3 regions of the Streptomyces sp. NPDC053079 genome follow, and region 1 is predicted to be linked to each of the others. Evidence: riboswitches for the same ligand, from Rfam matches in the RefSeq annotation. Region 1 holds a riboswitch; each other region holds the start of a gene.
What was found. A riboswitch is a leader RNA that binds a small molecule or an ion and turns the genes downstream of it on or off. The one in region 1 is predicted to bind cobalamin.
Positions count from the first base shown of each region.

Region 2: it holds a riboswitch for cobalamin, as region 1 does, so the genes downstream of both, ACIGXW_RS01780 (HoxN/HupN/NixA family nickel/cobalt transporter) here and metE (5-methyltetrahydropteroyltriglutamate--homocysteine S-methyltransferase) in region 1, are expected to answer to the same signal.
Region 3: it holds a riboswitch for cobalamin, as region 1 does, so the genes downstream of both, ACIGXW_RS10510 (ribonucleoside-diphosphate reductase subunit alpha) here and metE (5-methyltetrahydropteroyltriglutamate--homocysteine S-methyltransferase) in region 1, are expected to answer to the same signal.

Region 1 is NZ_JBITZJ010000009.1:225,723-233,534, forward strand. It holds gene ACIGXW_RS30920 (ferritin-like protein) at 1-290, shown strand, start outside; gene ACIGXW_RS30925 (DUF6777 domain-containing protein) at 244-1,608, opposite strand; gene ACIGXW_RS30930 (serine/threonine-protein kinase) at 1,679-3,151, opposite strand; gene ACIGXW_RS30935 (alpha/beta hydrolase-fold protein) at 3,270-4,385, opposite strand; cobalamin riboswitch at 4,651-4,805, shown strand; gene metE (5-methyltetrahydropteroyltriglutamate--homocysteine S-methyltransferase) at 4,966-7,293, shown strand; gene ACIGXW_RS30945 (histidine phosphatase family protein) at 7,430-7,812, opposite strand, start outside.
Region 2 is NZ_JBITZJ010000001.1:392,802-400,613, reverse strand. It holds gene ACIGXW_RS01800 (ABC transporter) at 1-1,195, opposite strand, end outside; gene ACIGXW_RS01795 (response regulator transcription factor) at 1,389-2,126, shown strand; gene ACIGXW_RS01790 (HAMP domain-containing sensor histidine kinase) at 2,119-3,240, shown strand; gene ACIGXW_RS01785 (hypothetical protein) at 3,383-3,583, shown strand; gene ACIGXW_RS01780 (HoxN/HupN/NixA family nickel/cobalt transporter) at 3,611-4,747, opposite strand; cobalamin riboswitch at 4,777-4,993, opposite strand; gene ACIGXW_RS01775 (FAD-dependent monooxygenase) at 4,955-6,175, opposite strand; gene ACIGXW_RS01770 (APC family permease) at 6,369-7,812, shown strand, end outside.
Region 3 is NZ_JBITZJ010000002.1:700,944-708,755, forward strand. It holds gene ACIGXW_RS10485 (hypothetical protein) at 1-229, shown strand, start outside; gene def (peptide deformylase) at 321-986, shown strand; gene ACIGXW_RS10495 (RNA polymerase sigma factor) at 1,037-2,299, opposite strand; gene ACIGXW_RS10500 (YciI family protein) at 2,316-2,732, opposite strand; gene ACIGXW_RS10505 (ribonucleotide-diphosphate reductase subunit beta) at 2,876-3,889, opposite strand; gene ACIGXW_RS10510 (ribonucleoside-diphosphate reductase subunit alpha) at 3,889-6,267, opposite strand; cobalamin riboswitch at 6,431-6,574, opposite strand; gene mctP (monocarboxylate uptake permease MctP) at 6,717-7,812, opposite strand, start outside.

The sequences.
Region 1 (7,812 bases):
AGGCCAAGGTGGCTCACTACCCACGCGGCAGCGCCGTGCGGCGGGCCGCCGAGGAGTTCAACGAGGTGTACGCCCAGCTGCTGTGCGTCCTCGAGCACGCCTTCACCGGCGCCCCGGCCGAGGTCGGGGCCGCGGCGCCGGTGATGCTGCGGCTGCGGGACCTCGCCGAGCGGCTGTACCGCAATCCGCACCCGGACCCCGCGAAGAGCGCGCGGGGCCTGTACGCGAGCCCGACCTACGAGGTCACTGACCGGCACTTCGAGCGGGCGCGGGCGGCCCTGGCGCGGTAGCGGCCGGCGGAGCCGCGGTCCTGGGCGGCGGGGCGACGGTGCGCTCGACCGGCGGCGCGGCCGTCCTCGGCGGCGGCGCGAGGGTGCGTTCCACCGGGGGCGCCGCCGTCCTCGGGGGCGGTGCGGCCGTACGTTCGACGGGCGGAGCCGCGGTCCTCGGGGGCGGGGCGACGGTGTGTTCGACCGGCGGTGCCGCCGTCCTCGGCGGTGGGGCGATGGTGTGTTCGACCGGGGGAGGTGCCGTCTTCGGGGGCCGCGGCGCCGACGTCGTGTGGACGGGCGGTGCCGCCGAGGCCGTGCGCGGGGGCGGCTGGGAGACCGGCGGGGCCGATCGGGTCGGCGGCTTGCTCGTGACGGACGGCGGCACCATGGGCGAGCCCGTCCTCGGCGGCGCCGTGCGCGAGGGGCTGGGCGGCGCGGTGGTGGGCGGCCTGGAGGTGGCGGTTCCGCCGCTGGACGGAGGACGGGAACCGGAGGATGACCCTCCAGTCGGAGTGCCGGACGGAGTGTCGGACGGAGTCCCGGAGGGGCTCCCCGAACCGCCCCCGGAGCCCGACCGGGACGGCGTGGGGGCGGGCGGCAGGGGCACCGGGAAGGTCTTGGAGTCGTCCGCGCCGTCGCTGCCCACCGGGCGGTCGAAGCCCTTGTCGGGCTGGTAGGCGTCGACGAGCGGGAGGGTCTTCATGGGCCCCTCGTCCAGGGGCCTCGCGGTGATGACGGTGACCTGCGAGTTCTGGAAGCTCTCCCAGTGCTGCCCGGTGTACGTGGACGCCATGCGGTCGACGTTGTTCTCGGGCTGCAGCAGCGGATTGCCGCAGTTGCACTTGACCGCGGGGTTCCGGTACGCGTCGAAGAGCAGCGCGGTACCGACCTGGACGACGGACAGATACGAGACCGTCTTGCCGTCCCCCTGGTAATTGTGGTTCCTGACCAGGGTGTCCACGAGCACATGGCCCTCGCTCAGGCCCTTGACGTGCTCCTCGATCTTGTCGACGGGGATCTTCCGGATCTTGGCCCAGGCCGCCGCCTTGGCGGGGTCGCGCAGGAGCTCGGTGACCAGCTTGCTCTTGTCGCAGCGGGTCTTGCCCGGGGTCCCGCCGATGACCCCCCGGGCCTCGGCCGCCTTCTCACCGCTGCGGGGCAGCGCCTTGACCCCCTGCAGATCGGTGCCCGGCGCCGGTATGAACGCACCCGGCGCGATCACCCCCGCGGCTTCCAGGGCTATCTCGGCGACCATCTTCTTCGAAGCCTTCGAACAGCCCGCCGCCCCCGCGCCGCCCAGCAGCGCGCAGACGGCCAGCAGGGAGACGATCCTCATCCGTTCGCGCCTCACAGCGCACACCCCCCGATAGCCGGTTCACGAATTCCGACGGTTCAGTCCGTACGCGCTAGCACGAGGTCACCCAGCCGCTGCCGCAACTGGCGTACCCCGTCGGGTCGGTGCTCGGACCCGTGGTCGGGTCCGTGGTGGGGTCCGTGGTGGGTCCGGGGGTCGCCGGCTCGGACGTGTCCTCCGTCTGCCCGGGCGTGGCCACCCCCGTGGGGCCGCCGCCCGGGTTGTCGCCCGGCTGCGAGCCGCTGTTGTCGCGCAGGGCGAACAGGGCCGCGGCCCCACCGGCGAGCAGGACCAGCGCGACGACGGCCGCCACGATCCACACCGCCGTCCGCGGCCGTGGCTCCGGGCCGGGCTCCGGCCCCGTCCCGGGGTGCGGCAGCGGACGCACGGGATACCCGACGGACGCGGCGGACCCTCCCGGGCCCGGAGCGAGAAGGGGAGTCGCCAGGCCGCCCTGCTGCAGCCCGACCGGCACGTTGACGGACGGCGTCCCCGCGGAGCGCCCCACGACGGGCCCGGGTTCCGGCGTCGGCGTGGGCCTCGGCGCAGGTGAGGGCGTCGGTGTCGGTGTCGGTACGGGCGTGGGTGTCGGTGTCGGCGTGTCGGGTACCGTCAGCGGCCGTCCGGGGTCCGGGTGGCGCACCCGCTCGTCGAGGGCGGTGCGGACGTACCCGGGCGGTTCCTCCGTGAGCAGGCCGGCGGCGACCCGGTCGAGGAGCTGCTCGGCCTCCGCCGAGCCCATGCGGGCTTCCGGGTCCTTGCGCAGCAGCCCCTCCAGCACCGGCGTCAGCGGCCCGGCCCGCCGGGGCGCCGCGGGCTCGTCGTCGACCACGGCCCGCAGCGTGCTGAGCGCGTCGCCCCGGCGGAACGGGGAGACCCCCTCCACCGCCACGTACAGCAGGGTGCCCAGCGACCACAGGTCGGAGGGGATGCCCGGGCGACGGCCCGTGGCCCGCTCCGGGGCCAGGTACTCGGCGGAGCCGACCAGGTCGCCGGTGCGCGTCAGGGTGCCGGCGCCCTCGATGACGGCGATGCCGAAGTCGGTGAGCACCACCCGGCCCCCGGCCTCCAGCAGGACGTTCGCCGGCTTGACGTCGCGGTGCAGCACCCCCACGGCGTGGGCGGCGCGCAGCGCCTGCAGCACCTGCGCGCCGATCCTGGCCGCCTCCTTGGGCTGGAGCACGCCCTCCTGCCGGAGCACCTTGTCCAGCGACTGGCCGCGCACCAGCTCCATGACGATCCAGGGGCGGCCCTCCTGCTCGACCACGTCGTGCACGGTGATCACATGGGGGTGGGCGACCCGCGCGGCGGCCCGGGCCTCCTGCTTCAGGCGCGCGTACAGCACCCGGACGTCCTCGTCGTTCATGTGCTCCGGCGCCCGGACCTCCTTGGCCGCGACCTCCCGGTCGAGCACCTCGTCCATGGCGAGCCAGACGACGCCCATGCCGCCGTGCCCCAGCTGTTCCATGAGCCGGTACCGCCCGGCCAGCAGCGGTTTGCGCCGCGTGGTGTCCATCCCGTCCATGCCGTACGCCCCCTCCCCCTGCGTACGGCGTACCGAGCCGTGCGCATTCGGGCCACACTGGCTGGGACGTGGCCGTGGCCGAAACCGTTCCCGGCCGGACGGGAAACCCCGCGCGGCCTCAGCGGCGGGCGGTCAGCTCCTTGTCGAGCCAGCGCAGGACCTCGGGGTATTCCTCGCGCCAGGTCTGGAAGTTGTGGCCGCCCTCCTCACGGACCAGCTTGTCGACCTTGGTCGGCGCCTTGGCCTTCCCCGCGAACTTCAGCATGGGCTCGTAGTACTTCTCCTCGCCCTTCGAGCTGGCGGCCAGGAGCAGGGACACCGGCGGCGGAGCCATGTGCTCCAGGCGCCAGGTCAGGTCGGACTCGTTCCTGATCTGCTTGTTGCCCGCGTAGAGGTCACCGGTGTCGCGGTCCTGGCGCGCGAAGAGGTCGGCGGACAGCCCGGCCGCGGCGCCGTAGCGGGCCGGGTTGGTCATGGCCGCCTTCAGCGCGCAGTACCCGCCCGTGGAGTTGCCCACCGCGCCCCAGCCGCCCCGCGAATTGTCCGCGCGGTACACGTCGTTGACGGCGATGGGCAGGTCCTGGTTGAAGAACGTCATGGCCTGCGGGCCGCCCGGCACGTCCGTGCAGTTGGTGTCGCGGTCCGCCACGACCGACGGCCGGACCATCAGCACGATCGTCGGCCTGATCTGCTTGGCCACGATGGCGCGGGAGGCCGCCTGCGGGACCTTGATCTGGGTGATGAGGTTCTTGGAGACGCCGGGCTGCCCGGTGATCGCCACGATCACGGGGAACCGGTCGTTCTCGTGCTCCTTCTGGAAGTACTGCGGCGGCAGATAGGCGAAGCCGTCCATGCCCAGCCCGCTGACGGGACCGCGTATCTCGATCCGGTCGACCTGGCCGGCCTTCTCCTTCGGGCCCAGGCCGACGGACTCCTGGCCCTTCACGACGAGCGCGGGCGGCCGCTTGCCGTCCTTGCCGCCCTTCAGCTCCTGCTTGCTGGAGTTGCGGCCGAGGAGCTCGTTCCACGTGGAGTAGAAGCCGAACTCGTTGTTCGCCGCGACGAGCAGCACCGACAGGATGCCCAGCTGCGCCACGGCGAGCAGGCCGAGCCGGGAGAGGAGCGCCGGGATCCCCTTCTTCGCGGCCCGTGGCCACAGCCACAGCACGAGGGCGGCCAGCGCGACGGCGATGACCACCAGGAACAGCAGGAAAGTCTGGGACGTAAGGCCCACGGTTGTCGCTCCTCTTCGGAGTGGGTTCTCCGGGAGGGAAGAGGGGGTACGGCCCGGTGAGGTTTCCTGTTTTGGCCGCAATTTTCGCCTTATGGCGCTGCTGGGGGTCCTGACGGCCCGCAGGGGCGGCCACGGCCCACGACCCTACCCCGCGCGTCCGCACGCAAGATCGAAACTGTCCGGGCAACCCCTGTCGGCGGACGGGCCCCTGCGTCTAGGGTGAAGGCGCAGCCGGTTCGCCCCGCCCTCCAGGCGGGCGCGTCGCAAGAGGGAACCCGGTGGGAATCCGGGACTGCCCCGCAGCGGTGAGCGGGAACGACCGCCGTCATACGCACTGGACCGCCCCGGCGGTCCGGGAAGCGACGGCCACTAGGTGCCGTGTCCTCCACCGACACGGCGTGCCCGCGAGTCCGAATACCTGCCGCTGCCCGCGTGCGACCGCACGCGGTGATCTCGGTGGCCTCGAGGGCGGGCCGGCGGTACGGACGGCGCATGCCTGGGCGTGCTCCGCCGGCATCTGCCGACCCTTCGTACGCTCGGGTCCCGCCGGGATCCCCCGCGACTCGCGAAGGAGAGTTCCGTGGCAACACACCCCACCGCCCCCACCGCCGTCCGCGCCCGGGCCACCGTCCACGGCTACCCCCGGCAGGGGCCCGGCCGTGAACTGAAGAAGGCCGTCGAGGGCTACTGGGCCGGCCGCGTCGACGCCGCAGCCCTGCACGACACCGCGGCCGCCCTGCGCCGCGACGCCTGGCGGCGCCTGGCCGACGCCGGCGTCCACGAGGTCCCCACCGGGGACTTCTCCCTCTACGACCACGTCCTGGACACCACCGTCATGGTCGGCGCCGTCCCCGAGCGGTACCGCGCCGCCGTCGAAGCCGACGCCCTGGACGGCTACTTCGCCATGGCCCGCGGCACCCAGCAGTTCCCGCCGCTGGAGATGACGAAGTGGTTCGACACCAACTACCACTACCTCGTGCCCGAACTGGGCCCGGACACCGCCTTCTCCGCCGACTCCACCAAGCAGACGGGCGAGTTGGGGGAAGCCCTCGCCCAGGGCCACGCGGCCCGGCCCGTGCTCGTCGGCCCCGTCACCTATCTGCTGCTGGCCAAACCCGCGCCCGGCGCCCCGCCCGGCTTCCAGCCCCTCACCCTCCTGGACCGGCTGTTGCCCGTGTACGCCGAGGTCCTCTCCGACCTGCGGGCGGCCGGCGCCGAGTGGGTCCAGCTCGACGAGCCCGCCCTGGTGCAGGACCAGCCCCCGGCCGTACTGAACGCCGCCGCCCGCGCCTACCGGGAGCTGGGCGGCCTCGCCGACCGGCCCAAGCTGCTGGCGGCCACCTACTTCGACCGCGTGGGCGACGCCCTGCCCGTCCTCGCCAAGTCCCCCGTCGAGGGCCTGGCCCTGGACTTCACCGGACCCGCCGCCGCCAACCTCGACGCCCTCGCCGCCGCCGGCGGCCTGCCCGGCAAGCGTCTGATCGCGGGCGTGATCGACGGGCGCAACGTGTGGATCAACGACCTCGAACGGTCCCTGTCCACCCTCGCCACCCTCCTCGGCCTCGCCGACCGGGTGGACGTCGCCCCCTCCTGCTCCCTGCTGCACGTCCCCCTCGACGCCACCGCCGAGCGCGACGTCGACCCGCAGGTCGCCCGCTGGCTGGCCTTCGCCCGGCAGAAGGCCGAGGAGACCGTCACCCTCGCCCGCGGCCTCAACGAGGGCAGCGACACCATCGCCCCGCAGCTCGCCGCCAACCGCTCCGCCCGGGCCTCCCGCGCCGCCTCCGCCCTCACCCGCGACCCGGCCGTACGGGCCCGCGCGGCGGCCGTCACCGCCGCGGACGCCCGCCGCCCCCAGCCGTACGCCGAGCGCGCCGCCGCCCAGCGGGCCCGGCTCGGCCTGCCGCTGCTGCCCACCACCACCATCGGCTCGTTCCCCCAGACCCGCGAACTGCGCACCGCCCGCGCCGACCTGCGCGCCGGGCGCATCGACGCCACCGCCTACGACGAGCGCATCGCGACCGAGATCCGTGAGGTCCTGGCTTTCCAGGACAAGGCCGGCCTGGACGTCCTCGTGCACGGTGAGCCGGAACGCAACGACATGGTCCAGTACTTCGCCGAGCAGCTGACCGGCTACCTGGCCACCCAGCACGGATGGGTGCAGTCCTACGGCACCCGCTACGTCCGCCCGCCGATCCTCGCCGGCGACATCTCCCGCCCCGAGCCGATGACCGTGGCCTGGACCGGCTACGCCCAGTCCCACACCGAGCGCCCCGTCAAGGGCATGCTCACCGGCCCCGTCACCATGCTCGCCTGGTCCTTCGTCCGCGACGACCAGCCGCTGGCCGACACCGCCCGCCAGGTCGCCCTGGCGCTGCGGGACGAGGTCGGCGACCTGGAGGCCGCCGGCACGGCCGTCATCCAGGTCGACGAGCCCGCGCTGCGCGAGACGCTGCCGCTGCGGACCGCCGACCGGGCGGAGTACCTGGCCTGGGCCACCGAGGCGTTCCGGCTCACCACGGCCGGGGTGCGGGCGGACACCCAGATCCACACCCACATGTGCTACGCGGAGTTCGGCGACATCTTGGCCGCCATCGAGGAGCTGGACGCCGACGTCATCAGCCTGGAGGCCGCCCGCTCCCGCATGCAGGTCGCCGACGAACTGGCCGCGGCAGGCTACGCGCACGCCGTCGGCCCGGGCGTCTACGACATCCACTCGCCGCGCGTACCGGACGTCGAGGAGATCGCCGCCCTGCTGCGCAAGGGCCTGGCGGCCATCCCGGCGGAACGCCTGTGGGTCAACCCGGACTGCGGACTGAAGACCCGTGGCTGGGCGGAGGTACGGACCTCGCTCGAGCACCTGGTCGAGGCCGCCCGGCGGGTACGCGCGGAGCGCGCCGGGCAGTAGCGGTGAGCCGACCGGTGACCGTAACCGTCCGTACATGGCGGGCCGTTACGGTCGCCGGCCCCCGAACGGCCGCCGCGCCGGCCCGCATCGCCGCTGAGGGGCGGCGGGGCGGGCACGGCGCGGCGGCTCCCGCGGATCAGCCGGCCGTGAGCGGGCGGCCGCAGCGCAGGTTCCACCGACCGGCGCGGCCGGTCAGTTCGGTCAGGGTCAGCGGGGCAACGTCCAGGCGCCAGAACACCGTCGGCGGCAGCGCGAGCGCGTGGACGGCCGCCGCGCGGACCACCGCGGGGTCCGCCACGGCCAGGACCCGGCCGCCGCCCTCGCCGTCGGCCAGGCCGTCCAGCCAGCCGCCCACCCGGGCGATCAGCGCGAGCACGCTCTCGCCGCCGTGCGGCGCGGCCCCGGGGTCCGCCAGCCAGGCCCCCACCGCCTCCGGTTCGCCGGCCGCCAGCTCCTCCAGGGACCGGCCCCGCCACCGGCCGACCTCGAGATCCCGCAGCTCCGGTGCGGGGGCCGCGT
Region 2 (7,812 bases), on a different contig from region 1:
TCCCGGCCGCCTTGAGCCGGTCCAGGACGGTCAGCAGGGCGGCGCTGTCGGCCGGGTGGAGACCGGCGGAGGGCTCGTCCAGGACGTAGACGACGCCGAAGAGGCCGGAGCGCAGCTGGGTGGCGAGCCGCAGCCGCTGCAGCTCGCCGGCCGACAGGGTCGGGGTGGGGCGGTCGATGCTGAGGTAGCCCAGGCCGAGCTCGGTGAGCACCTCGATGCGGGCGACCAGGTCCCGGGCGAGCGCCGCGGCGACCCCCTCGCCGTCCCGCACGGGGCGCAGCGTCCGCGCCAGGGCGTCCAGCGGCAGCGCGGCGAGCGCGGCGATGTCCCGCCCGGCGAACGTGACGGCCAGCGCCTCGGGCCGCAGCCGCCGCCCGTCGCACACCGGGCACGCCCCGCTGACCAGGTGCCGCTCGGCACGGGCCCGCAGGGCGGCGCTCTTGGAGTCCGCGTAGGTGTGCAGCACGTAGCGGCGGGCGCTCATGTACGTGCCCTTGTAGGGGCGTTGGATGCGCTCGGCGTCCCGTACGGGGTGCACGGTGACGACGGGTTGCTCGTCGGTGAAGAGGATCCACTCGCGGTCCGCCCGCGGCAGCTCCCGCCAGGGCCGGTCGACGTCGTACCCGAGCGTGTCGAGGATGTCCCGCAGGTTCTTGCCCTGCCACGCGCCCGGCCAGGCGGCGATGGCTCCCTCGCGGACGGACAGCGACGGGTCGGGGACCAGCGAGTCCTCGGTGACCCGGTGGACGCGCCCCTGACCGTGGCACTCCGGGCAGGCCCCGGTGGCGGTGTTGGGCGAGAAGGCGTCGGAGTCCAGCCGCGCGGCCCCTTCGGGGTAGGCGCCGGCGCGGGAGTAGAGCATGCGCAGCGAGTTGGAGAGCGTGGTGACGGTGCCGACGGAGGAGCGCGAGGTGGGCGCGGACCGCCGCTGCTCCAGCGCCACGGCGGGTGGCAGCCCGCTGACCTCGTCCACCTTGGGCGCGCCGACCTGGTGGATGAGGCGGCGCGCGTAGGGGGCGACGGACTCGAAGTAGCGGCGCTGGGCCTCGGCGTAGACGGTGCCGAAGGCGAGGGAGGACTTGCCGGAGCCGGAGACTCCGGTGAAGACGACGAGGGCGTCTCGGGGGATGTCGACGTCGACGGCCTTGAGGTTGTGCTCGCGGGCGCCGCGCACGCGGACGTAGGGGTCGTGCATGACTTGATCATTCCCCACCCCGCCCCTTCCCGTAACTGGGGCTCCGCCCCAGACCCCGGTCCTCAATCTCCCCCAGCTACCGCTGGGAGGTACCCCCAGACGGGCTGAAATTGAGCCCGTCCGGCGATTGAGGACAAGAAACGGTGAAAGGGCGGGATCGGGGAAGAGCCCTCCGGGGTGCCAAGCTGAGGGCATGCACGACACCCCACCCGCCCACGTCCTCGTCGTGGACGACAACCCCACCGTCGCCGAGATCGTGGCGGGCTACCTCACCCGCGCCGGCTTCACCGCCGCCAGGGCGGCGGACGGCCCCGCCGCCCTGGCGGCGGCCGCCGCCGTCCGGCCCGATCTCGTCGTCCTCGACCTCATGCTCCCCGGCGGCATGGACGGCTTCGCGGTGTGCCACGCGCTGCGCCGCGACCACGGCGCCCTCCCCGTGATCATGCTGACGGCCCGTGGCGAGGAGGAGGACCGCATCCTCGGCCTCGAGGTCGGTGCGGACGACTACGTCACCAAGCCCTTCAGCCCCCGCGAGCTCGTCCTGCGGGTGCGGTCGGTCCTGCGCCGCGCCCACGCCGCGGGTGCGCCCGGCCCGGCGGGCACGCCGCCGCTGCGCGCGGGGGGCCTGGCGCTGGACCCCGCGGCCCGGCGCGTCACCAAGGGGGGCGCCGAAATCTCCCTCACGGTCCGCGAGTTCGACCTCCTGGCGTTCCTGCTGCGCCACCCCGGCCGGGCCTGCGCCCGTGAGGAGCTGATGCGGGAAGTGTGGGGCTGGGAGTTCGGCGACCTGTCCACGGTGACCGTCCATGTGCGGCGGCTGCGCGGCAAGGTCGAGGACGACCCGGCGCGGCCGAGGCTGATCCAGACCGTCTGGGGCGTCGGCTACCGCTTCACCGCGCCGGGGCTGGACGGTGAGCCCGGCCGTGCGTGACGTCGCGCTCATCGCCTTCTACGCCCTGCTCGGCGCGGTCGCCGCCGGGTTGTTGGGGGCCCTCGCGCTGCGGGCCCTGCGCCACCGGTCGGTCGCGGTGTCCCTGACCGTGGTGGCCGCGGTCCCGGTGACCGCGATGCTGGCCGGGACGCTGGCCGTCGCGTGGGCGATGTTCCTGTCCTCGCACGACCTGACCGTCGTGACGACGGTGTGCGCGATGGCCGCCGTGGTCTCCCTCGCCACGGCGCTGCTCCTGGGCCGCTGGGTGGTGGCGCGCAGCGCCGCCCTGACCCGGGCGGCCCGTTCCTTCGACGAGGGCGGCTTCGCCGCCCCGGACGGCGGGGCCACGGCGGAACTGGCCGAGCTGGGCCGGGAGCTGGCGGCGACCAGTGCCAGGCTCGCGGCGTCGCGGGAGCGCGAACGCGCCCTCGACGCGTCCCGGCGCGAGCTGGTCGCCTGGATCTCGCACGACCTGCGGACCCCGCTGGCGGGGCTGCGCGCGATGTCGGAGGCGCTGGAGGACGGCGTGGCCGAGGACCCCGGGCGCTACTTCCGTCAGATCCGCACCGAGGTGGACCGGCTCAACGCCCTGGTCGGCGATCTCTTCGAGCTCTCGCGCATCCACGCGGGGGCGCTGCCGCTGCACCCGAGCCGCATGTCGGTGTACGACCTGGTCGGCGACGCGCTGGCCGGCGCCGGGCCGCTGGCGCGCGAGCACGGCGTGCGTCTGGTGGGCGGGGAGGTCGACGCGGTCCCGGTCGAGGTCGACGGCAAGGAGATGACCCGGGTCCTGGGGAACCTCCTCGTCAACGCCATCCGCCGCACCCCCGCCGACGGCACGGTGGCGGTCGCCGCGCGGCGGGCGGCCGGCACGGTCGTGGTGTCGGTCACCGACGAGTGCGGGGGCATCCCGGAGGAGGACCTGCCGCGCGTCTTCGACACGGGCTGGCGCGGTTCGGCGGCGCGTACCCCCGAGGCCCACGGGCACGGCGGCGCGGGCCTGGGGCTGGCGATCGTCCGCGGCATCGTCGAGGCGCATGCGGGCCGGGCGACGGTCCGCAACGTCCCGGGCGGCTGCCGCTTCGAGGTGACGCTGCCCGCGGCCCGCCCCTAGGGGCGGGCCGACGGCGTCAGCGCGGACACCGCCGCACCCCGTGGAGGGTGATCGGAGCCCAAGGCGCTGACGTGATCAGGGGGTGTGCGTCACGATGCAGCCCTCTGGCAGTGCGACGACCGTGAAGCGAACGGGATGGCCCATGTCCGACACCGATACCGCCGCGGGCCCTTTGCACAGGATCGCCGCGGCGATCGACCGGGAGCGGGACCCCTCCTCACGGACATGTCTGACGTGCGGCGGGCCGACCCGGGTGGTGGTGCGGGAGGAGTCCGCGGGCAACGGCCGGCCCGTCATCAGCGCGCGCAAGGAGTGCGAGGGCAAGGGGTGTGCGCGCCCCTGACCCGCCGGCCGTCCGGGCGCGCCCGGCTCACGGGTCGGTGACGGCGGCGGGCGTGGCCGGGGCCGTACGGGCCGCCCAGCGCTGTTCGACCTTGGCCAGGCGCCAGTAGGCGAGCGCGACGGCCCACACCACCACGAACAGCCCGACGATGACGAACCCGACGTTGTCCAGGTCGAGTCCGGCGATCCAGCCGGTCACCGCGTCGTCGAGGCCGAGCTTCTCGTGCAGGACGCCGACCAGTTCGATGGTGCCGATGAGGAAGGCGACCGCGATGGACAGCCCGGTGATGGTGAGGTTGTAGTAGACCTTGCGGACGGGGTTGGAGAACGCCCACTGGTAGGCGAAGTTCATGAAGGTGCCGTCGAGCGTGTCGAACAGGCTCATGCCGGCGGCGAACAGCAGCGGCAGGCACAGGATCGCGTACCAGGGCAGCCCGGCGGCGGCGCCGCTGCCGGCCATGACCATCAGCGTGACCTCGGTGGCCGTGTCGAAGCCGAGGCCGAAGAGGAAGCCCAGCGGGTACATCTGCCCGGGGCGGGTGATGGAGCGGGTGAAGCGGCCGAGGACGCGGTTCATGAAGCCGCGCGAGTCGAGGTGCTTCTCCAGCTCGGTCTCGTCGTAACGGCCCTCGCGCATGGCGCGGAAGATGCGCAGGATGCCGGCGAGGGCGACGAGGTTGAGGGCGGCGATCAGGTAGAGGAAGCCGCCGGAGACGGTCGTGCCGATGACGCCGAGCGTCTGGTGGGTGGTGGACTCCTCGTTCATCAGCGTCCCGGCCAGCTGGGTGCCGCCGGCCACCAGCAGGGCCATCAGGACGACGACGCTGGAGTGGCCGAGGGCGAACCAGAAGCCGACGGAGACCGGGCGTTTGCCGTCGGCCATCAGCTTGCGGGTGGTGTTGTCGATGGCGGCGATGTGGTCGGCGTCGAAGGCGTGCCGCATGCCGAGGGTGTAGGCGGTGACGCCGAGGCCGACGCCGAAGACCTTGGAGTCGACGGTGTAGTGGTTCGGCACGACCATCAGGAAGAGCACGCCGAACGCGACGACGTGCAGGGCGGCTATGACGGCCAGCAGGCCCGCGGTGCGCAGGGTGTCCTGGCGACGCCAGCGGAAGGCGGGCGCGGGGCCGGCGGGGGAATCGGGGAACTCGGGAAACGCAGTCATCGTGGGGTGAACGCTCCAGCACCTCGTGGATCATTTCGAGATGCCGTGGCCGGTCTCCTGGCTTACGGGTCCGTTCGCGCCCGCCCCCGCCTTCCCGGCAGCCGGCTGCGGCCAGTGGCTCCGCGCGCCCATGGGCGCGCGGAACGGGACGGTCACTCCCCGATCACAGTGGCGAGGGCCGCTCCGGAATGGGACCACGAGGGTCCGTCACCGGTCTTCCCGAACACCACGGCCGGGCCACTTTAACTCCTGGCCTCCGAAGACCCGCTCCCCGTCGGCCGCCTCGCGCCACCACTGTTCGAGCGCGCCCTGGTCCATGGCCGCCCAGTCGGGCGTGGCCTCCACCTGTGCCCGGCCCAGCCGGCGGGCGAGCTCGACGACGGCCAGGCCCGCGGCCGAGCGCTCGGCGTCGTAGGCCCGTACCGCCTCGTCCCAGCTCGTGGCCGAGCGCAGAGCGCGTTCCAGCACCGTGGCGTCCTGGAGGGCCTTGACCGCGCCGCTGCCGGTGTGGGGGCGGGTGACGGCGGCCGCGTCGCCGGCGAGGACGAGCCGGCCCTCGCCGTAGTGCGGCACGGCGAGGTCGTAGAGGGGCTGGACGGAGGTCCGCTCCCTGGGCGTGAGGCGGACGAACTCCTGCCAGTACGGCGGGAAGTGCCGCTCGACCACCGCCGCGTGGTGTGCCATCAGCTCGTCGGTCACCGTGCCTGGCGGCAGGCTCGTCGCCTCCCGCAGCGCGGGGGCGGCGGAGGGCGGCGGGGCGGTGTAGAAGACCCAGTTGGCGAAGGCGCCAACGCCGTGGGCGCCGGGAATGCGGTAGGCGATCATGTGGCCGCCGGGGAAGGTGACGGTCGCCGCCTCGTGCTCGGCCCATGCGGTGCGCGGGCCCGGCAGCGCGTCGGCGGGCACGGTGCCGCGCCAGGCCAGATAGCCGGCGTAGACGGGCGCGGTGGCGGCACGGGTGGCCGCCCGTACGGCCGAGCGGTAGCCGTCCGCGCCGACGACCAGGTCGAAGCGCTCCTCGCTCCCGTCGGCCAGGCGCACCCCGACCCCGTCGGGCTCGGGGACGACCTGCTCGACGGTGGCGCCCCGCCGGTAGTCGACGGACGCGGGGACGCGGGCCCGTAACTCCCGCCACAGCGAGCCCCAGTTGTACGAGCGGAACGGGAACGGCAGCTCCCCCAGCCGGCGGCCGGCGCGGTCGCCGCCGTCCCGGGTGAGCCAGGTGCGGGTGGTCAGCCGCACCCAGGGCATGGCGGCGTCGACGTAGCCGGCCGCCTCCAGTTCGCTGTAGCGCTCGTCGCGGACGGCGAGGCCCACGCCCCGGTCCTGGAGCCCGCCGGGGGTCCGCTCGTAGACCACGACCTCGTCGGCACCGGCGCGGGCCGCCGCGAGCGCGGCGGCGCAGCCCGCGATGCTGCCGCCCACCACGGCCACTCTTCCTCCCCGCACTGTCATCCTCGCGTCTCTTCTCGGGTGATGCGTTGATGCGCTTCGTGCACAGATCTTGACTGTCCGTCGTCCGCGGCACCAGAGTCGCCGACACTCCGCAGGTGATGGACGCGTCCGGCGGGCCGGTGTACGAGTGCAGTGGACCTAATCACGGGGCGAAGGGGCTGACGCCATGACGGATTCGGCAACAGGCGCGGAACGCGGGCCCGAAAAGGCGGCGGTGCCGGGACAGCGGGACGGTTTCGTGCGCCGCATCGGACTGTTCCAGGCCACGACCATCAACATGAGCCAGATGTGCGGCATCGGGCCCTTCGTGACGATCCCGCTGATGGTGGCCTCCTTCGGCGGGCCGCAGGCCGTCATCGGCTTCGTCGCCGGCGCGGTCCTGGCCCTGGCGGACGGCCTGATCTGGGCGGAGCTGGGGGCCGCGATGCCCAGAGCCGGCGGCAGCTACGTGTACCTGCGGCAGGCCTTCCAGTACCGGACGGGCAAGCTGGTGCCGTTCCTGTTCGTCTGGACGGCGATGCTCTTCATCCCCATCGGCATGTCCACGGGGATCATCGGCTTCGTGCAGTACCTGGGCTATCTGTGGCCGGACATGGGGCAGACGGCGGGCGACCTCACGGGGTTGGCCGTCATCGCCCTCATCATCACGATGCTGTGGCGGCGCGTCGACCACATCGCACGGATCACGGCCGTGCTGTGGTGCGTCATGCTCGCCTCGGTAGCGCTCGTCATCGTGGCCGCCTTCACCCACTTCAGCCCCGACCGGGCCTTCACCTACCCGGGCGACGCCTTCGAGGTGACCAGCCATCAGTTCTGGATCGGCTTCGCCGCGGGCCTGACCATCGGCATCTACGACTACATGGGCTACAACACCGTCGCCTACCTGGGCGCGGAGATCAAGAACCCGGGGCGCACGATGCCGCGCGCGATCGTCTACTCGATCCTCGGCATCATGGGCATCTACCTCCTGCTGCAGATCGGCACGCTGGGCGTGATCGACTGGCGGCAGATGCTCGACCCCGCCTCGACGGCCCACTCGTCCGTCGCCTCCGCCGTGCTGGAGGAGGCCTGGGGCAAGGGCGCCGCGAACACCGTCACGGTGCTGATCCTCGTCACGGCCGTCGCCTCGGTCTTCACCGGCCTGCTGGGCGGCTCGCGCGCGCCGTACGACGCCGCCTGCGAGAAGGTCTTCTTCCGCCCGTACGCCAAGCTCCATCCGCGCCACGGCTTCCCGGTGCTGGGGCTGGCGACGATGGGCCTGCTGACCGCCGTCGGCTTCCTGATCGGTCGTCACACGGATCTGGCGACGCTCATCTCCCTGCTGACCGCCGTGATGGTGATCGTGCAGGCCCTGGCCCAGGTGCTGGCGCTGACCGTGCTGCGCCGGCGCCAGCCGGGGCTGCGCAGGCCGTACCGGGTGTGGCTGTATCCGCTGCCGAGCCTGGTGGCCCTGACGGGCTGGCTGGTCATCTACGGCTACGCGGACGAGAACTCCCCCGGACGGCACCCGATCGAGTGGTCGCTGGCCTGGGTCGCGGCGGGCTGTGTGGCTTTCGTGCTCTGGGCGAAGTACGAGAAGGTCTGGCCGTTCGGACCGCGGGAGATCAGCG
Region 3 (7,812 bases), on a different contig from region 1:
CAGCGACGAGGGCGACGGCGAGCACCTCGACCCCCACGACCACAGCGAGCCCGGCCACCCCGGCCCGCTGGGTCACCGCACCGCGGGCACCGGCTCGGGCTCCCTGTGGGTGCCCGAGCGCGAGTGCGGCATCGCGGCCCCCGCGGGGCTCGTCCGCGGCCTGCTCGACGGCTGGGTGGCCGACAGCCCCGACACCCGTGAATGGCGGGATCTCGAAGAGGTCTGCTGAGGCGTCGCCATGGTCCCCGTACCCTGTATGGGGCCCGGTGGATTCCGGGCAGGATATTGCTTTCGGGTTGTGAGAAAGGCATACGGCGGACATGGCGCAGCAAGACACCGACCAGCCGGTGAACGACGAGTCGAACGAGTCCGCCGAGTCGGCCGCGGCCGGCGAGTTCATCGTGGACACCGAGGACTGTGAGGCGCGCGAGCTCGCGCACCGTGAGCGCGGCACCTCCCGCCCGATCACCGTCGTCGGCAACCCCGTCCTGCACAAGGAGTGCAAGGACGTGACCGAGTTCGGCGACGAGCTCGCGCAGCTCATCGACGACATGTTCGCCAGCCAGCGCACCGCCGAGGGCGTCGGCCTGGCCGCCAACCAGATCGGCGTCGACCTCAAGGTCTTCGTCTACGACTGCCCCGACGACGAGGGCGTCCGCCACGTCGGCCACGTCGTCAACCCGGTGCTCGACGACCTGCCGGCCGACCGCCGCATCCTCGACGACTCCAACGAGGGCTGCCTGTCGGTGCCGACCGCCTACGCCTCGCTCGCGCGCCCGGACTACGCCGTGGTGCGGGGCCAGGACATGCACGGCAACCCGATCGCCGTCGAGGGCACGGGCTACTTCGCGCGCTGCCTGCAGCACGAGACCGACCACCTGTACGGCTACCTGTACATCGACCGCCTCTCCAAGCGCGACCGCAAGGACGCCCTGCGGCAGATGGCCGAGGGCACGCCGCGCTACCCGGTCGTCGCGAACGACTGAGACGGGCCTGATGGTTGCCGGACGGGCCGGACGTCAGCCCGTCCGGCGCCTCAGGGCAGGGAGACGCAGGCCGCCGCCCGTTCCAGCAGCAGCGCGCGCTCGCGCTCGTTGCGGGTGAGGGCCGCCGCCCGTACGAACTCCCCGCGGGCCTCCTCGGAGCGGCCCACTTTCACCAGCAGGTCGCCGCGCACGCTCGGCAGCAGGTGGTACTCCGCGAGCGCCGGCTCCCCGGCCAGCGCGTCCACCAGCTCCAGCCCGGCCTCCGGGCCGTACGCCATCCCGACCGCCACCGCCCGGTTGAGCTCGACCACCGGCGACGGCATGCGCTCGGCGAGCGTCGCGTACAGCGCCGCGATGCGCTCCCAGTCCGTCTCCTGCGCCGTACGCGCCCGCGCGTGACAGGCGGCGATGGCGGCCTGCAGCGCGTACGGGCCCAGCGCGCCGCCCAGCCGTTCCGCCCGCTCCAGGGAGGCCAGCCCGCGCCGGATCAGCAGTCGGTCCCAGCGCGCCCGGTCCTGGTCGAGCAGGAGGACGGGCTCGCCGCGGGGCCCGGTGCGGGCGGCCGAGCGGGAGGCCTGGATCTCCATCAGGGCCACCAGGCCGTGGACCTCCGGCTCCTTCGGCATCAGGCCCGCCAGGACCCGGCCCAGGCGCAGGGCCTCCTCGCAGAGCGCCGGGCGCATCCAGTCGTCGCCGGCCGTGGCGGCATAGCCCTCGTTGAAGATGAGGTAGACGACCTCCAGGACGGAGGACAGCCGCTCGCCCAGTTCGTCTCCCTGCGGCACTTCGAAGGGCACGCCCGCGTGGGCGAGGGACCGTTTCGCCCGGACGATGCGCTGGGCGACCGTGGGCTCCGCGACCAGGAAGGCGCGGGCGATCTCGTCGGTCTTCAGCCCGCCGAGCAGGCGCAGGGTCAGCGCCACGCGGGCTTCCGTGGACAGCACCGGATGGCAGGCGGTGAAGACGAGGCGCAGGAGGTCGTCCTCGATGTCGTCCTCGACCGGGAGGGAATCCTGCGGAGCCTGCTGCTCCCTCTGCAGCTCGTGCCCGAGGAGGGCGAGCTTGCGCGCGTAGGTCTCCCTGCGGCGGACGAGGTCGACGGCGCGGTGTCTGGCGGTGGCCATGAGCCAGGCGCCCGGCTTGTCCGGGACGCCCGACTCCGGCCACTGCTCGAGGGCCGCGACCAGCGCGTCCTGTGCGAGCTCCTCGGCGATGCCGACGTCGCGCACGATGCGGGTGAGGCCGGCGATGAGGCGCGGGGACTCGATTCTCCACACCGCGTCGATCGCGCGGTGGGTGTCGGAAGCCGTCACGCGCCCATCGTAGGGACTACTGCTGTGCCTTCCGGCGCAGCTCGTCCCGCAGGGCCTCCTCGCGCGCCGCCTCCTCGGGCGGCAGGACGTCCGCGGGGAAGTCGGACGGCTCGAAGATCTGCCGGACCTCGACCTCCCCGTCCTCGAAGGGGACGCGCCGGGCCCACTCCAGGGCCTCGTCCCGGTCCTTGACCTGGATGATCCAGAAGCCCGCGATGAGCTCCTTCGTCTCGGCGAAGGGCCCGTCGGTCACGGTGCGCCGGCTGCCCGAGTACGAGACCCGGGCGCCCTTGGACGAGGGGTGCAGGCCGTCGCCGGCGAGCATGGCACCGGCCTTGACCAGCTGCTCGTTGTACTGCCCCATCTCGGCGATCAGCTCCTTGGTCGGCATGACACCGGCCTCGGAGTCCTCGCTCGCCTTGACGATCATCATAAAGCGCGGCATAACGACAATCTCCCGTTCGATCGGTACGTGAGCTGGGCTGTTCCCAACCCTTCACCTGTACGTCGAACGGGAGACGCCGGAATCGACGTGTCGCGCCGATTTTTCGGAACCGGTCCGTCAGGACCGGATTCCTAGAACTCGTCGTCGAAGGAGACCGAGCCCTCGACCGCCACCTGGTACGCGGACGCGCGGCGCTCGAAGAAGTTGGTCAGCTCCTGGACGTTCTGCAGCTCCATGAAGGAGAAAGGGTTCTCCGAGCCGAAGACCGGCTTGAAGCCCAGTCGCACCAGGCGCTGGTCGGCCACGCACTGCAGGTACTCGCGCATGGACTCGGTGTTCATGCCCGGCAGGCCCTCGCCGCACAGGTCGCGGCCGAACTGCAGCTCCGCCTCGACGGCCTCCTTCAGCATGTCCGTGACCTGCTGCTGGAGCTCGTCGTCGAAGAGGTCGGGCTCCTCCTGGCGGACGGTGTCCACGACCTCGAACGCGAAGTTCATGTGCATGGTCTCGTCGCGGAAGACCCAGTTGGTGCCGGTCGCCAGGCCGTGCAGCAGGCCGCGGCTGCGGAACCAGTACACGTAGGCGAAGGCGCCGTAGAAGAACAGGCCCTCGATGCACGCGGCGAAGCAGATCAGGTTGAGCAGGAAGCGACGGCGGTCGGCCTTCGTCTCCAGCCGCTCCAGCTTCTCGACCTCGTTGATCCACTTGAAGCAGAACTGGGCCTTCTCGCGGATGGAGGGGATGTTCTCCACCGCGTCGAACGCCGCGGCGCGGTCGTCCGGGTCGGGCAGGTAGGTGTCCAGCAGGGTCAGATAGAACTGGACGTGCACGGCCTCCTCGAAGAGCTGCCGCGACAGGTACAGCCGCGCCTCGGGGGAGTTGATGTGCTTGTACAGCGTCAGGACCAGGTTGTTCGCCACGATCGAGTCGCCGGTCGCGAAGAACGCGACCAGGCGGCCGATCATGTGCTGCTCGCCCGGCGAGAGCTTGGCGAGGTCGGCGACGTCCGAGTGGAGGTCGACCTCCTCCACGGTCCAGGTGTTCTTGATCGCGTCGCGGTAGCGGTCGTAGAAGTCCGGGTACCGCATCGGGCGCAGGGTCAGCTCGAAGCCCGGGTCGAGCAGGTTCTTCTCGGTGGAGCTCATTACTGGCAGGCCTCGCAGGACTCGGGGTTCTCAAGGGAGCAGGCGATGGCGTCCGCGTCGGGCGCGGCCTGCTGCACCGGGATGGTGGCGGCCGCACTGGCCGACCGGGCGATCCGGGTCGCCGGACGCGAGCGCAGGTAGTACGTCGTCTTGATGCCCTGCTTCCAGGCGTACGCGTACATCGAGCTGAGCTTGCCGATGGTGGGCGAGGCCATGAAGAGGTTCAGCGACTGGCTCTGGTCCAGGTACGGCGTACGGGCCGCGGCCATGTCGATCAGGTAGCGCTGCGGGATCTCCCAGGCGGTGCGGTACAGGTCGCGCACCTCCTGCGGGATCCACTTCAGGTCCTGGATCGAGCCGTTGGCGTCCGTCATGGCGTCGCGGGTCGTGCGGTCCCACACGCCGAGCTTCTTGAGGTCCTCCACCAGGTAGGTGTTGACCTGCAGGAACTCACCGGAGAGCGTCTCGCGCTTGAAGAGGTTGGAGACCTGCGGCTCGATGCACTCGTACACGCCCGCGATGGAGGCGATGGTCGCCGTGGGGGCGATCGCCAGCAGCAGCGAGTTGCGCATGCCGACCTCGGCGATGCGGGCGCGCAGCGCGTCCCAGCGGTCCGCCCAGGCCGGGACGGCGTTGGGGTAGTGGTCGGGGTGCAGCACGCCGCGGGCGGTGCGTGTCGCGGACCAGGCCGCGTGCGGGCCGTGCCGCTCGGCGAGGTCGGCGGAGGCCTCGTACGCCGCGAGCATGATCCGCTCGGAGATGCGGGTGGACAGCTCCTTCGCCTCGGGGGAGTCGAAGGGCAGGCGCAGGCGGAAGAAGACGTCCTGCAGGCCCATCAGGCCCAGGCCCACCGGGCGCCAGCGGTTGTTGGAGTTGCCGGCCTGCTCGGTCGGGTAGAAGTTGATGTCCACGACGCGGTCGAGGAACGTCACGGCCGTACGGACCGTACGGTCGAGCTTCTCCCAGTCCATCTCGCCGTCGGCACCCAGGTGCTGCGCGAGGTTGACCGAGCCGAGGTTGCAGACCGCGGTCTCGCTGTCGTCGGTGACCTCGAGGATCTCGGTGCAGAGGTTCGAGGAGTGGACGACCTTGCCCTTTTCGGCCGTCTGGTTGGCCGTGCGGTTGGCGGCGTCCTTGAACGTCATCCAGCCGTTGCCGGTCTGCGCGAGGGTGCGCATCATGCGGGCGTACAGCACGCGGGCCGGGATCTGCTTGACGGCCTTGCCCTCGGCCTCGTACCGGCGGTACGCGGCGTCGAACTCGTCGCCGTAGAGGTCGACCAGGTCGGGCGTGTCGGCGGGGGAGAACAGCGACCAGTCGGCGTCGGCCTCGACGCGGCGCATGAACTCGTCCGGGATCCAGTGCGCGATGTTGAGGTTGTGGGTGCGGCGGGCCTCCTCACCGGTGTTGTCGCGGAGCTCCAGGAACTCCTCGATGTCCGCGTGCCAGGTCTCCAGGTAGACGCAGGCGGCGCCCTTGCGCCGACCACCCTGGTTGACCGCCGCCACGGAGGCGTCGAGGGTGCGCAGGAACGGCACGATGCCGTTGGAGTGACCGTTGGTGCCGCGGATCAGCGAGCCGCGCGAGCGGATGCGGGAGTAGGACAGGCCGATGCCGCCCGCGTGCTTCGACAGGCGCGCCACCTGGTGGTAGCGGTCGTAGATCGAGTCCAGCTCGTCCAGCGGCGAGTCCAACAGGTAGCAGGACGACATCTGCGGGTGGCGGGTGCCGGAGTTGAAGAGCGTGGGGGAGGACGGCAGGTACGACAGCGTGCTGGTCAGCCGGTACAGCTCCGCGACGTCGTCCAGGGCCCGCTCCGAGTGGTCCTCGGCCAGACCGCAGGCCACGCGCAGCAGGAAGTGCTGCGGGGTCTCGATCACGTCGCGGTGGATCGGGTGGCGCAGCAGGTAGCGGCTGTGCAGGGTGCGCAGGCCGAAGTAGCCGAAACGGTCGTCGGCGCCGTCGGTCAGCGCCGTCTCGACCAGGGCGTCCAGGCGCTCGGCGTGGGTGGCCACGAAGGCGGCGGTCTCGTCCGCGATCAGGCCCTCGCGGTGGCCGACGGCGACCGAGGCGGAGAAGGACGTCGCACCCTGGCCGGCCGCCTCGTCGGCGATGGCACGGGTGAGCAGCCGGGCGGCGAGCTTGGAGTACTCCGGCTCCTCGGCGATGAGACCGGCGGCGGCCTCGGTGGCGAGGGAGCGCAGCTCGGCCTCGTCCGAACCGGGGTGCCGGCCGCGCAGCGCGGCGGCGGCGACCTTGCCCGGGTCGGTGGCGGGCAGATCGGCGGTGAGATCGGTCAGGGTGCGCAGCAGCGCGGTCCCGGGGCCGCCGGTCGCTTCCGCGTTCGCTGAGACCGGATCTGCGGGCGCGATGGTCACGTGTGGCTCTCCCTCGCTCGGCTGGGGTGGGCCGGGCGGGAGGCGCGCGACGGTCGCGTACGGGCATGCCGCTTGCACCAGGGCACACCTCGTAGGCGTCCGCCGGCCCAACCCGCGGGGCCCGGACGAATTCAACGCCCATAGCCGAGCCCAGGGCAGGCTCGGTGGTGGACGCGCTGTCGGCAGGTCCTCGGACTTCGGTGCGCTGTGTATATGCGCACACATACACCGTTGCGGGACAGTTCCGGATTTCCACCGGATTCCCCTGCGACGACAGCGAGGACGAGCATACATCTAGTGCCGGGCCTCGTACGCGCCCCCACATGTTGTGTCGTCCCGTCATGAAGCGGTTGCGGAATGTGCTAACGGGTGGGCCCGGCAGGGCAAGCGAAGAGGGCCGTCACGCCCCCTGGACGGGGGTGTGGCGGCCCTCTGGAGGGTGGGTCGGGTCAGTGCCCGCCGGGGGCCCCCACGGTGGCCGGGGGGAGGTCCGTACGGACGCCTGGGTCGCCGGCGTCGGCGGTGTAGTCCGACGGCCGGGTCTCGTCCACGCCGTCGGGCGCCTTCAGCGCCCTGAGGACGAACGTCGCGACGATGACGACGATCACATTGAGGACGAAGGCGGTGAGGCCGATGTAGCCCTTCTCGCCGATGAGCGGGATCAGGTTGGTGTTGCCGAAGTGGTCCTGGGTGGCGCTCGGCGTGTCGTACGCCCGCCAGGTGCCGTAGATCATCCCGGCCGCCCAGCCCGCGAGCAGCGCCCAGCGGTGGCACCAGCGGGTGAAGAGACCGCCGACCAGGGCCGGCACGGTCTGCAGGATCCAGATGCCGCCGAGCAGCTGGAAATTGATGGCGACCGTTTTGTCCATGGTCAGGACGAAGGCGAGGGCGCCGACCTTCACCAGCAGGGAGGCGAGCTTGGAGACCTTCGCCTCGTGTTCGGGAGAGGCGTCCGGCTTGATGAAGTCCTTGTAGATGTTGCGCGTGAAGAGATTTGCCGCCGCGATCGACATGATGGCGGCCGGAACGAGCGCGCCGATGCCGATGGCCGCGAAGGCCACACCCGTGAACCAGTCGGGGAACATGTCCTCGAAGAGCTGCGGGATCGCGAGCTGTCCGTTCTTCACCTTCACCCCGGCGGCGATGGCCATGAAGCCGAGCATGGCCAGCAGGCCCAGCATCAGGGAGTAAAGGGGAAGAATGGTGGTGTTGCGGCGGATGACATTGCGGCCCTTGCTGGAAAGCACCGCGGTCACCGAGTGCGGATAGAGGAACAGCGCCATCGCCGAGCCCAGGGCGAGCGTCGCGTACGCCCACTGCGCCTGCGGTCCGGTGATCAGCGAGCCGCGAGGCTTGCCGGTGGCCGGGTTTTCTGCCGCGAACGCCTCACCGGCCTTCGCGAAGATGTCGCCGAAGCCGCCGAGCTTCATCGGGATGTAGACGATCGCCACGATGATCACGATGTAGATCAAGGTGTCCTTGACGAACGCGATCAGCGCGGGCGCGCGCAGCCCCGAGGAATAGGTGTAGGCCGCGAGCACACCG